Regions from separate parts of the Chromohalobacter sp. HP20-39 genome, predicted to be linked through region 1. Evidence: predicted binding sites of a transcription regulator. Region 1 holds the regulator's gene; each other region holds the start of a gene.
What was found. The regulator PhoB, encoded in region 1, activates phosphate uptake and scavenging genes when phosphate is short. The targets are predictions, from matches to a motif close to TGTCATANNNNTGTCANA.
Positions count from the first base shown of each region.

Region 2: the regulator PhoB is predicted to act here: its motif matches at 3,183-3,200, upstream of ugpB (sn-glycerol-3-phosphate ABC transporter substrate-binding protein UgpB).
Region 3: the regulator PhoB is predicted to act here: its motif matches at 1,462-1,479, upstream of RVY79_RS11960 (CYTH domain-containing protein).

Region 1 is NZ_JAWHTP010000002.1:411,916-416,384, reverse strand. Features, by position in the region: gene RVY79_RS05470 (FAD-dependent oxidoreductase) at 1-336, opposite strand, end outside; gene RVY79_RS05465 (chorismate--pyruvate lyase family protein) at 456-1,004, shown strand; gene ubiA (4-hydroxybenzoate octaprenyltransferase) at 1,060-1,953, shown strand; gene phoB (phosphate regulon transcriptional regulator PhoB) at 2,078-2,767, shown strand; gene phoR (phosphate regulon sensor histidine kinase PhoR) at 2,773-4,092, shown strand; gene fhuF (siderophore-iron reductase FhuF) at 4,122-4,469, opposite strand, start outside.
Region 2 is NZ_JAWHTP010000001.1:409,755-414,223, forward strand. Features, by position in the region: gene ugpE (sn-glycerol-3-phosphate ABC transporter permease UgpE) at 19-864, opposite strand; gene ugpA (sn-glycerol-3-phosphate ABC transporter permease UgpA) at 864-1,739, opposite strand; gene ugpB (sn-glycerol-3-phosphate ABC transporter substrate-binding protein UgpB) at 1,807-3,123, opposite strand; gene RVY79_RS01900 (glycosyltransferase family 9 protein) at 3,402-4,466, shown strand.
Region 3 is NZ_JAWHTP010000005.1:98,775-103,243, reverse strand. Features, by position in the region: gene RVY79_RS11970 (anion permease) at 1-661, opposite strand, end outside; gene RVY79_RS11965 (TIGR00153 family protein) at 712-1,392, opposite strand; gene RVY79_RS11960 (CYTH domain-containing protein) at 1,511-2,359, shown strand; gene RVY79_RS11955 (ion transporter) at 2,381-3,271, shown strand; gene RVY79_RS11950 (L-threonylcarbamoyladenylate synthase) at 3,434-4,054, opposite strand; gene RVY79_RS11945 (PHP domain-containing protein) at 4,161-4,469, opposite strand, start outside.

The DNA.
Region 1 (4,469 bases):
GCTGGGCGCGGCCCCGGTGGCCAATACCAGCTCGCCGTAAGGAAGGCGTTCCGCGCCGATGGCCAGTGTCTGCGTTCGCGGATCGATGGCATCGACCCGCGTGTGCGTGCGCACCGTCATCTGGAGCGCATCGGCCACATCGATGGGGGAACGCATCGCCAAACGCTCAGGCGGCATGCCCTTGGCGAAACCCGTCGACAACAGCGGTTTCGAATAGTCGGCGCCGCTATCGGCGGTGATCAGGGTGATGGCACGCCGCGCATCGCGAGCACGTACCTGCCGGGCCAGGCCCAGGCCAGCCATGCCGCTGCCGACGATGATCAAGGGGTCGCTCATTGGCGCCTCGTGCTACGCATGACAAAAGGGGGACGACGCAACGATACGACAGCGCGGACGCCGCAATAGCGCATCGTACACGCATGATACACTAATGTACTTTAAGCCTGATCTTACGCATGACACACGACCGTTTCAGCGCTGGCCCACACTGGCTGCCGGCCGCCGCCCAGCGCCCCCGCATGAGTCCCGCTTGGTGGCGCTGGGTCGCCTCGCGCGACTCGCTGACCGCGCATCTGCGCGCTGCCAGCACACAGCCCTTCGGAGTACGGCTGCTCGCTCAGGGAATCAGCCATCCTCGAGGCGACGAGGCCCGGGCGCTGGGGCTCGACCCCCGAGCCCGTATCTGGCGGCGCGAGGTCCTGTTGATGCTGGGCGACACAGCGTGGGTCACGGCACGCTCGGTGGCCCCACTGGCGTCGCTTCAAGGCACGCGACTGCAGTCGCTGGGGACACGTTCGCTGGGTAGCTGGCTGTTTCGCCAACCCGGCCTCGAACGCGGCCCTATCGACATCATTCGGTCGCCGGCTCCCTCGCTCGTCACGGCACACGACCGCGCCGCGCCCTGGGGGCGACGCTCGATCCTGCGCCTGGGGCGTACATCGATTCTCGTCCAGGAATTCTTTCTCGACGCCATGGACGCTGACCTCGCGTTATCATCGCGCTAAGCTGGTCGCTCACGTTTTCACAGGCACGTTGTTCAAGTTGTTAGAGGAGAGCCCGATGTCCGCCGATTCATCCGACGCCGCGCGCCCTACCGGCCTGGCCCGCGTGCCGGACTTCCTGCGCCTGACGCGCCTGGACCGGCCCATCGGCACTTGGCTCCTGATGTGGCCGACGCTATGGGCGCTATGGCTGGCGGCCGAGGGCATTCCCGAACGCGGCACACTGCTGATCTTCGTCGTCGGCGTGTATGTGATGCGCGCCGCCGGGTGCGTGGTCAACGACTACGCCGACCGGCATTTCGATGGCCACGTCAAGCGTACGCGTGACCGGCCGTTGGCCACCGGGCGCATTTCCGAGAGGGAAGCCAAGGCCACCTTCGCGGTGCTAGTGGTGATTGCCTTCGGCCTGGTCTGCCTGACCAACCTGCCCACAGTGCTGCTGTCGTTCGCGGCACTGGCGCTGGCGGCCACCTATCCGTTCATGAAGCGCTATACGCATTTCCCGCAGGTGGTGCTGGGCGCGGCTTTCTCGTGGGGGATTCCCATGGCGTTCATGGCCATTCAGCGCCAGGTACCGCTCGAGGCGTGGTTGCTACTCGCTGCCAATGTGGCCTGGACGGTGGCCTACGACACCGAATACGCCATCGTCGATCGCGACGACGACCTCAAGGTGGGCATCAAATCCACGGCAGTGCTGTTCGGCCGCGCCGACCGGCTGATCATCGGGTTGTTGCAGGCCCTGACCGTCGCGCTACTCGCCTGGGTCGGCCTGCGTCTGGCGCTCGGCGGCTTCTTCTGGCTGGGTCTGGCCGCCATGGTGGCGATCTTCGTCTACCAGCACTCTCTGATTCGTTATCGCGAGCGCGATCCTTGCTTCCGCGCCTTCCTCAACAATCATTGGGCCGGGCTGGTGACCTTCGCAGGCATCGCCCTGGCGTTATGGCCTATGTGACGCTATGAGCTATAGGTAAAGAGCACGATTGTCACGAAGCTGTCACATTAGCGCGTTGTAATCGTCATGCTGATGTCATTCATGAGTGATTCGCTGCATCGCGATCCGCAAGAGGCCCACGCCCATGACCGCCAAGACCGTGCTCATCGTCGATGACGAGGCGTCCATCCGCGAAATGATCGCAGTGGCGCTGGAAATGGCCGACTACCGCGTGCTGGAAGCCGACAATGCCCAAACGGCACACGCCATGGTGGTCGATGACCAGCCCGATCTATTGCTGCTGGACTGGATGATGCCCGGCACCAGCGGTATCGAACTGGCGCGACGTCTCAAGCGCGATACCGCCACCGCCGAGTTGCCGATCATCCTGCTCACCGCCAAGAGCGAGGAAGACAACAAGATTCAGGGGCTGGAAGCCGGCGCCGATGACTACATCACCAAGCCGTTCTCGCCGCGGGAGCTGGTGGCACGCCTCAAGGCCGTGCTGCGACGCGCCACGCCCACCGGGGTCGAGGACACGGTGGAAATCGACGGCTTGCGTCTCGACCCCGTCAGTCACCGGGTCAGCGCCAACGGCGAAGCGCTGGACGTGGGCCCCACCGAGTATCGGCTCCTGCAGTTCTTCATGACGCATCAGGAGCGCGCCTACACCCGTAGCCAGTTGCTCGACCAAGTCTGGGGTGGCAATGTCTACGTCGAGGAGCGCACCGTCGACGTGCATATTCGCCGCCTGCGCAAGGCGCTCGGCGATGACCACCAACACCTCATCCAGACGGTACGCGGCACCGGTTATCGCTTCTCCACCAAGGAGTAGCGCACGTGTACTATTGGACCAATGAACTGTGGCGTCTGGCGTATATCGTCATCGGTTTCGGTGTCCTCGGGTGGCTCTTCGGCGAACCCGGCTGGGGGCTGGCCGCCGGTCTCGGACTCTATGTCTATCTACATCTGCGCCATTTGCGCGCCCTGTATGTCTGGCTGACCCAGCATCCGCATGACACCCCACCGGTCGGCGCCGGGGTCTGGGGCGACCTGTTCGACCGCCTCTACAAGTATCAGAAGACCCAGCGTCAATCGCAGGCCCGCCTGCGCGATATCATCCGCCGCGTACAGGACTCCTGCGAGGCGATGCGCGATGCCGTGGTCATGCTCGACCGACATGGCGACCTGGAATGGTGGAACAGCGCCGCGGCCCAGATGCTCGGCTTTCAAACGCCCCATGATCGCGGCCAGCACATCACCAATTTCTTGCGCGACCCGCGCTTCGTGGCCTATTTCAATGCCCGCGATTACCGCGAACCGCTGACCCTGGCCTCACCGATACGCGATGACGTGACGCTGCAATACCAGGTCACGCTGTTTGGCGACAACGAGCGCCTGGTCATGGCGCGCGACATCTCGCGACTGCATCGTCTCGAGCAGATGCGGCGCGACTTCGTGGCCAATGTGTCGCATGAGCTGCGCACCCCGCTCACCGTGTTGACCGGTTATCTCGAGACCTATCTCGATCAGGCCGATCAACTACCGTCGCGCTGGCAACGCGGCCTCGGCCAGATGCAGGAACAGACCCAGCGCATGCAGAACCTGGTCGAGGATCTGCTGCTGTTGTCGAAGCTGGAAACCGATCAGACCCGCGACGATCCGGCTCCGCTGGACATGGTCACGCTGCTGGAAAACATTCGCGACGACGCCGCCAACCTTTGCGCAGGCAGCCACGAGATAGCCCTGGACATCCACACCGACCATTGCCTGCTGGGTGACGAAGGCGAGATGCGCAGCGCCGTTTCCAACCTGGTCTTCAACGCCGTGCGTTACACACCGCCGGGGAGCACCGTCACGCTACGCTGGAAGCCCTGGAAGGAGGGCGCCGCAGTCGAGGTCGAAGATGACGGCGACGGTATCGACCCCGTGCACCTGCCACGCCTCACCGAACGCTTCTATCGTGTCGACAAGGGCCGCAGCGCCGCCAATGGTGGCACCGGGCTGGGGCTGGCCATCGTCAAGCATGTGTTGCTGCGTCACGACGCGCATCTCGACATCGACAGCCACCCCAGCCAGGGCGCGCTTTTCCGCTGTGTTTTCCCCGCCACGCGCGTGCGCACCGCCCCTGAAGAACGGCGTGCCGTGGGCGGCGACTAAACGTTTCAGAAAAATGCCCGCTCGACATATCAGCCGTTGGCGACACGTCGTGGCGGTTGGTCTTCCAACTTCTCGCGACATGCCAACGGGCAGTTGCCGCAGTAGCCGAGTCCAGGGAGAAGGTAGCGAATGCAGCAGACACGCCGCGTGCGTTCGATGTCGCCTGCGCTGCTTTCACGATAGCGAATGGGACGAAACAGCGGGTTGCGCTGGCCATCGGCCAATTCCCGAAGGGTCATCAGACGACCGCCCGTCTCGGCCCGCGCCTGGGCGCCCGGCAATGTGTAGAGCTGGGAGATGAGGTAGTCATAGTAGTGCCCGAGATTGCCCCATAGTGCGCGGGGCGCGATGCCGGTGTGCTCGGCCATGCAGGCAAT
Region 2 (4,469 bases), on a different contig from region 1:
AGTCGCGATAGTGCCGCCTTACTTTTCGGCGTCGACCAGCCCTTTGACGAAGTAGCGCTGTAGAAGCAGGATCACCAGGATAGGGGGACCCATGGCGAGTATTGCCGTCGCCGTGACATCCTGCCAAGGGACCAAGGCATCCCCCGTCGTCAGCATGCGCTTGAGGCTGACCACCACGGTCATGTAATCGGCATCGGTAGTGATCAAAAGCGGCCATAGATACTGATTCCAGCCATAAATGAACATGATCACGAACAATGCCGCGAGGTTGGTCTTCGATAGTGGCAACAAGATATCCTTCAAGAAACGCCAGGGGCCCGCGCCGTCGATGCGCGCGGCTTCAACCAGCTCGGGGGGAATCGTCAGATAGAATTGACGCAGGAGAAACGTTGCCGTCGCACTGGCGATCAACGGCAGGATCAATCCCGAATAACTATCGAGCATATGAAGGTTCGCGACCACTTCGTAGGTCGGCAGAATACGCACTTCTACCGGCAACATCAGCGTGATGAAAATCAGCCAGAAACATAAGCGACGAAAAGGAAAGCGAAAGAACACGATGGCATAAGCCGCCAGGACGGAAATCACTATCTTGCCCACAGCAATGCCGGTCGCCATTACCAATGAGTTGAATAAAAGTCGAAGCATTCCAGTGTTTAAACCACTTACCGGCTCGCTTAACAATTGCACGTAATTGCCTAGACCAACATCGCCGAGCCATAGCGGTGCAATATGCGTATAAAGATCGCTCATCGAGTGCGTGCTTGCCGTAAAGGCCAGCCATACCGGCAGAAAGAACAGGCCACACCCTGCGGCCAGCAAGAGATGACTGACCAGATTAAGCCCTAGGCGTTGATAGCGCATCAGTACTGTACTCGACGTTCAACGAAACGAAACTGAATGAATGTCAGCCCTCCCACCAGCACCATCAACAACACTGATTGAGCCGCGCTAGTACCGAGGTTCTGACCCACGAAACCATCCTGATAGATCTTGTAGACTAGCGTTGTCGTCGCACTCCCCGGCCCACCCGAGGTCACTGTATCGATGGTGCCGAACGTTTCGAAGAAGGCATAAATGCTGTTCATGACCAGCAAGAAAAAACTCGTTGGTGACAACAGCGGAAAGATGATGGTCCAAAAACGACGCATAGGGCTGGCACCATCAATGGCCGCGGCTTCCAACAAACTCTTGGGAATCGCTTGCAGCCCGGCCAAGAAAAATACGAAGTTATAACTCATCTGCTTCCATACAGATGCCAGGATAACCAACAACAACGCTTGACCGCCTTCAAGGTTGTGATTCCACTCGATACCCAGGCGTTCCAAAAGGGCAGTTATCAACCCTAGTGAAGGATCGAATAAAAAAAGCCATAACACCCCTGCCACCGCCGGAGCCACTGCATAAGGCCAGATCAGAAATGTCTTGTAGGTACTTGCACCCTTGATAACGCGATCGGCGAGCACCGCCAAAAAAAGAGCAATGCTCATAGCCCCTAGCGCTACCGACAACGAGAACACCACCGTGGTCCATATGACGCTGTAGTAATTCGGATTACTGAGCACAGCAATAAAGTTGGAAAGGCCAGCAAATTGCTGCGACAGACCGAACGCATCCTCGATATAGAACGCCTGCTTGACCGCCTGCCATGCCGGCCAGAAAAAGAACACACTCACGATGATCAACTGTGGTGCCAGCAGCAACCAGGGAGTGAAGTGAGAGCGTTGAAAGTAGGCCATGCGACATCTCCACGGCATGCCGGCCCGCCACCGGCATTACCGGTGACGGGCCACAATCACAAGCGAGTCAGCGGTTGGCGTTCTGGAAATCTTCCAGCAGGGCATTGCCCTTCTCGACCGCCTGATCGAGCCCTGCCTGCACACCGACCTCGCCAGCGAAGATCTTTTCCAACGCCCCATTAATGACGTCGCGGATCTGCACCATGTTACCCAATCGCAACCCCTTGGAATTTTCGGTAGGGGTGGAACCGGTCATCTGATTGATGGCCACCTCGGTACCTGGATTCTTGGCATAGAAGCCTTGCTCATGAGTCAGTTCGGCAGCGGCTTCGGTGATCGGCAGATAACCGGTGAACTGGTGCCAGTCAGCCTGCACCTCGGGCGAGGAAAGGTATTCGAAGAACTCGGCGATGCCCTTTTCCTGAGCCTCGCTAGCGCCATCAAGCACCCACAAAGAGGCCCCACCGATGATGGTGTTGTTAGGGGTATCAATCACCTCGGCATCATAGGGCAGTGGTGCGACACCGAAATCAAAGCTGGCATTCTCCCTGACCCCGGCGTAGGAGGCGGAGGAAGCCATCATCATGGCGCACTCGCCAGAATAAAACTTGGGAGCGGCTTCGTCCTTGCGGCCACCGAACTCGAAGCGCCCGTCTTGCTGCCATTCCTTGAGACGCTGAATATGATCGACCACGGCGGTTTGGTTGAATTTCAGCCGCGCATCCAGTCCTTCAAACCCGTTCGCTTGGCTAGCAAAGGGAATATCGTTGCGTGCCGAGTAATTCTCGAGCATCACCCAGGACGGCCAAGTAGTGGTGAGACCGCATTCTGCGGCGCCGGAATCGACCACCTTTTCGAGGGCATCACCCAGGCCCTGCCACGTCCTGGGCACCTCTTCGACGCCGGCCTTGGCCAGAATGTCCCGATTGACATAGGTCACCGGCGTGGAGGAGTTGAAAGGCATGGACAGCATGCGTCCTTCGGGGTCGGTATAATATCCCGTCACTGCGGGTAAATAGGCGCTCGGGTCGAAATCGACATTGGCATTCGCCATCAACTCATGAACCGGCACGATGGCGCCTTTGGCACTCATCATGGTCGCAGTACCCACCTCGTAGATCTGCACGATTTCGGGCGCCTTGCCCGCTCGGAAGGCGGCGATCGCCGAGGTCATGGTTTCGGTATAGTTACCCTTGAAGACTGGATTGACGACATATTCATCCTGGCTAGCGTTGAAGCCGGCCGCAATTTGCTCGACCTTGTCGCCCAGCGCACCGCCCATGGCATGCCACCAATCAATCTCGGTATTGGCCTGTACGCTACCCACGTAGCCCCCTAGCACCAGCGTGGCCCCCAGGGAAGCAAGCTGAAAAGCGCGTTGCATGAAAGTCTCCTTGTCCAGTACACGGAAGTCGAGCTACTCGCTTCACGCTAGACAAGATATCTTTCAATTAGATGACAGATACTGCCTTATGAGTCCGATGTCTAATCAAGGCCGCCCCACATACATCAAGTATTTTTAAAGTACCACTTGGACTGTAAGTATCGAAAAATCGATTCGCAGATGTCTGCTACCACGTCATTGTTCAGGTATCCTGATCAAAAGATCCAGCGATCCTGGAACGATAACGCCTTAAAAGCCTGGACATCAGGCTCGATGGCATGACAGAAGAAGCGTATATGCTAAATTCAATTTGCATTATGAGACTTTCAGCCTTGGGTGATGTCACACACGTCATCCCGGTTGTTAAAAGTTTGCAGGCTAAAGTTCCCGGTATCGAGATTACCTGGGTGACCGGCAAGCTGGAAGCCAAGCTAGTGGGAGATCTTCCTGGAGTAGAGTTCATCACCTTTGACAAAAAAGCAGGATACAAAGGCTATACGGCTTTACGTCGTGCCATGCGGGGAAGACATTTCGATGCACTTCTGCATATGCAGGTATCCTTGCGCGCCAATCTTGCCACCGCACTGATTCCGGCAACCATCAAGATCGGTTATGACAGGGCCCGCAGCAAGGACCTCCACGGCCTCTTCATCAATCAGCGTATTGCCGCCAAACCCGAACAACATGTGCGCGATTGCCTGGCAAGCTTCCTGGAACCTCTTGGCCTGCCTTCGGCACCGCCTGAATGGCACATTCCACTGCAAGACGCCGACTATACGCTGGCTCGACAACATCTTGCGCAAGATCGGATGAATCTGATCGTGAGCCCTTGTGCAAGCCATAAGCTTCGTAACTGGTCATCACAGCGGTATGCCGCACTGGCCGACTACGCCGTGGCAACGCACGCCGCCAACGTGATTCTCGTGGGCAGTCCCGCTGAGTTTGAAAAGAATATCTGTCGCGAGATTGAAGAACTGATGGAGGAGGAAGCCGTGAACATCTGCGGCCAGGATACCCTCAAGCAACTCACGGCTCTTCTGGAAAGCGCGGATCTTTTAGTGTCACCGGATACCGGGCCCGCCCATATCGCCAACGCCATGGGCACCGATGTGCTCGGACTCTATGCTGCCAGTAATCCTGAACGGTCCGGCCCCTACAACTCCCTTGCATGGTGTGTAGACCGATATCCAGACGCATTGCAAACGTTCACTGGCAAGACCGTTTCACAAGCCCGCTGGGGAGCGAAAGCAGAATTTGAGGGTGCCATGGACATGATCTCGGTCGACGATGCTACCGACATGCTCGACCGCTGGGTCGCACGACACGCCATGGCCGCCCACTGATAG
Region 3 (4,469 bases), on a different contig from region 1:
CGGTCAACAGGCTGTCGCCAAAGCTCATGTCCAGCCCGACATGGGAGAGCCCCTTGACCAGGGTGACCATCGCCACGATGAAGCCGACCAGGAAGATATAACCGGGCACGTAGCGCTTGGCGGCCGCGAAAGGGTCATTGTTTTCGAAGATCAGAAACTGCACCGACTTGAACAACGCGAACGCGATGGACCCTGCCAACAGTGGCGACACGACCCAGCTCGCCGCGATCTGGGCGACCTTGGGCCAGCCGACGGAATCGACGCCCAATCCGGCGACCGCGAAACCGACGATGGCGCCGACGATGGAATGCGTCGTGGACACCGGCCAACCGCGTATGGAAGCGATGAGTAGCCATAGCCCGGCAGCCAGCAACGAGGCCAGCATGCCGTAGACCAGCAACTGCGGGTCATCGGACAACAAGCTAGGGTCGATGATGCCCTTGCGAATGGTATCGGTGACCTGGCCCCCAGCCAACCACGCACCGAGGAACTCGAACACCACGGCGATGAGAATCGCCTGACGGATGGTAATGGCTTTGGACCCCACGGAGGTCCCCATGGCATTGGCCACGTCGTTGGCCCCTACCCCCCAGGCCATGAAGAAACCGAAAATGCAGGCGAGAATAATGAAGACATCGCCGTATTGCGCAATGATGGACATAGGCAAGTTCTATCTGGCTGGCGTGAGACGGAACATCACACGGCCCGCATTCAGCGGGCCGTGAGAATTTGGAGACGACTACCGACGCGCTCGGCGCGGTCGGACAATTCACCGATCCACTCGATGATCTTGTACAGGAAGATCACATCGACCGGCGGCAATTCCGCTTCCAATTGGAAGAGCTGGCGTCGAATATGCACCTGCTGATCGTCGGCTTGGTGCTCGAGATCGTGAAGATCACGGATGAAGTTCTGCATGACATCCGAGACATTGCGCCCGAAGCCGGAATCGAGCAGCTCCTGAAGCTCCTCGAGTGCCTTGCGCGCTTGGCCCACGGTCGCGATAGCGGTTTCGAGGTAGGCGCGCATCGAAGGCGCCAAAGAGTCCGGCACCTGCATTTGGCGGCCTAGCATGATGCCGGTGATATCGCGTGCCTTGTTGGCAATCTTGTCCTGTACGCTGATCAATTCCAGCAGGTCGGAACGCGAGACCGGCAGGAACATGCTGTTGGGAAGATTGAGGCGCAACTCGGTCTTGAGAGTATCGGCCTCGTGCTCGAGTTCGGTAATTGCTTCTCGATGCGTGGCGGCGTCGTCCCAGTTGCCCGCCTGCGTGGCATCGAAAAACGGCAGCAGTCGCTCGGCGCATTCACTTGTCTTGACGATATGCGCCAGCAAGGGCTCGAAAGGCGAGCGCCCGAACAACGCCGAAAACGGATTGGAAGTCACCATAATGTCAGATTCGATGCGTTGGAAATGGCGGCGTCAGTATAGTGACTGCACCCCTTCGCGTCATGGAAAATTCATCATCTTGTCATCAACGTACTGTCATCAACACACAAGGTCCGGCATGGCTCAGGAAATCGAACTCAAGCTCGCCCTCGGCGCCAGCGGCCCGCATGCGCTGCGTCAGCATCCGCGACTCGCGGGTCACGACATGCAGCGTGCGTGGCTGGCCAACACGTATTACGACACGCCCGAACACGCCCTGGAGCGCGCGCGCATCGCGCTACGCATTCGCCGCACGCCCGACGGCTACCTGCAGACGCTCAAGACGGCGGGCAGCGGCCAGAGCGGACTACATGCACGCGGCGAATGGGAATGGCCGATCGATGGCGACGAACTGGACATCGACGGCATCCGCCAGCATGCGCCGGACACCATCGACGACGCGGCTCTCGCCCGGCTCGCTCCGCGCTTCACCACCGACTTCACCCGCGAGCGCTGGGACGTCATCGAGGCGGACGCCACCATCGAGGTCGCGCTGGATATCGGCACCATCCACGCCGGCGAGCGGCAGGTCGCGATCCGCGAGTTGGAGCTCGAACTCAAGGCAGGCAGCGCCGATGCCCTGTGGCAACTGGCTGCCTCCCTCGCGGACGGCGTGGCATTGCGTCCCGCCAACGCCAGCAAGGCCCAGCGCGGCGCCGCCCTGCATGACGGCTGGACGCTTCCCGACAACGCCGCAGACGCCCAGAGTCACTGGAATGCGGCACTCGAGGCGCTGGATGCCTGGCAAGACACGGGGCATGCAGGCTACCGTCATCGGGCCGGCCGCCATCTGGAGGCACTTGGCGGCAGCGCCGCTCAACGCCTGGCAAGCGCCTTGCGCGACGCCGACGACGCGCGTCCCGATACCTGGCTCACGCCCGAGATGAGCCGCGACTGGCTCACCGCCTGGCACCATGCCACCCCCTGACGCGACGCAGGAGACACCCCTTTGACGCTGCCTTTCGAACCCGCCGACACGGGCCTGCGCAAGACGCTGTTCCACATCATCTTCGAGTCCGACACACGGGCCGCAAAGATCTTCGACATCGTCCTCATCACGCTGATTCTACTCAGCGTGGCGGTGGTGTTCGTGGACAGCGTGCCGAGCCTTCACGCCCGTTTCGGCGGAACGCTCTATCTGCTCGAATGGGGCTTTACGCTGCTCTTCACATTGGAGCTGGCGGTACGGCTTTACTGCCTGGAACGCCCGCTGCGCTACTTGAAGAGCTTCTATGGCATCGTCGATTTACTCTCCATCCTGCCCACCTGGCTCAGCCTGCTGATCCCTGGCGCCCAGTCGCTGCTCGTAGTGCGCGTGCTACGTGCGCTACGCGTCTTTCGCGTGTTGCGGCTGATGGAGTTCGTCGGCGAAGGCCGCATGCTGACGCAGGCACTGACGCGCAGCTATCGCAAGATCATGCTGTTTCTGTTTACGGTGCTGTTGATCATCACCATCTTCGGCGCTCTGATCTACATGATCGAACCACCGGAGGCCGGCTTCACCAGCATGCCGCGCGCGATGTACTGGGCCATCGTCACGCTGACCACGGTGGGTTATGGCGACATCACCCCCATCACCCCACTCGGGCAATTCATCTCGGCGTGCATGATGATCCTGGGGTACTCGATCATCGCCGTGCCCACCGGCGTCTTCTCGGCGGAAGTGATCCGCTCGATCCACGCAGAACGCTACTCCGAAGAAGCCTGCCCCGGCTGCGGGCACGAAGGACACGAGCGCGACGCCAAGTATTGCCGCAAATGCGGCACCTGGCTCGACGAAGATACCCAGGATCCCCGCCTGAAAGACGACGCAGAGGGCGTCTCACAGGAGGGGCACTGACACCAGCGTGTTTCGTGAGGGTGTCGTTTCGTGAGAGAGCCACGCCGGTGACAAGCCGGCGCGAGGGTCATTCGCCATGGATGACGAATGTAGCGCCCGAGGAAGGGGTCATAACGCCCTCGCGAAGGCTTGTCACCGCAACGTGCTACCTTGCCCTCGTGCTTACTGGAACGGCGCGACGTCCCCGCGCCCCTCGCGGACGACGGTAGGCGGCATCTCGCGCATATCGACCACCGTGGTCGGATCCAAATGGCAGGCGCCGCCGTCGATGACCGCATCGAGATGCGCGCCGAAGCGTTCACGGATCTCTTCGGGGTCGGTCATCGGCAGATCGTCGTCGACGGGGATCAGCGTCACGCTCATCAACGGCTCGCCCAATGCCGCGAGCAGCGCATGGCTGATGCGATGATCCGGCACGCGCACCCCGATGGAGCGCCGCTTGGGATGCAACAGCAGACGCGGCACCTCGTTGGTGGCGTTGAGAATGAAGGTATACGGCCCCGGCGTATGCGCCTTGAGCAAGCGAAACACGTCGTTATCGACCTTGGCGTAAGTGCCGATCTCGGACAGGTCGGAACACACCAGCGTGAAGTTGTGCTTGTCATCCAGCGCGCGCAGCCACTTGATCTTCTCGATGGCCTTCTTCTCGCCCAGGCAGCAACCGAGCGCATAGCCGGAATCGGTCGGATAGGCGATCACGCCGCCACCGCGCAACAACGAGATCGTCTGATCGATGAGCCGTTTCTGCGGGTTGTCGGGATGGATCTGAAAGAACTGGGTCATGCCTGCCTCCTTGGGCCGGAAGAACGAACCGGAAGAACCGAGGCCCGAACGTGCTGAGTAGCGAAGGCGCTGGGCCGCACGGCGTGCCTCCTGCCCAGCAATAACCTTACGCGGCAAATCTCGCAAGCCTGGGGTGACGCCACACCGGCGTCACCGAACAACGTGGCGGCGCACTCATCACGCCCGGCGCCAACGGCCCCCCCGGATAGTGAAAATCGCTGCCTTGCGACCCCATGAGATCGCGCGCTTCGAGCTGGCGGGCCAGGTCACGCCCCACGTCGGCGTTTTGATGCCCGCTGATCAACTCGGCGGCCTCGCCGCCGGCCTCGCGGAAGCTGTCCAGCAGTTGGCTGCGCTTGCGATGCGTGAGGCGATAGCGCAGCGGATGCGCCAGCACCGCGATGCCCTGACTGTC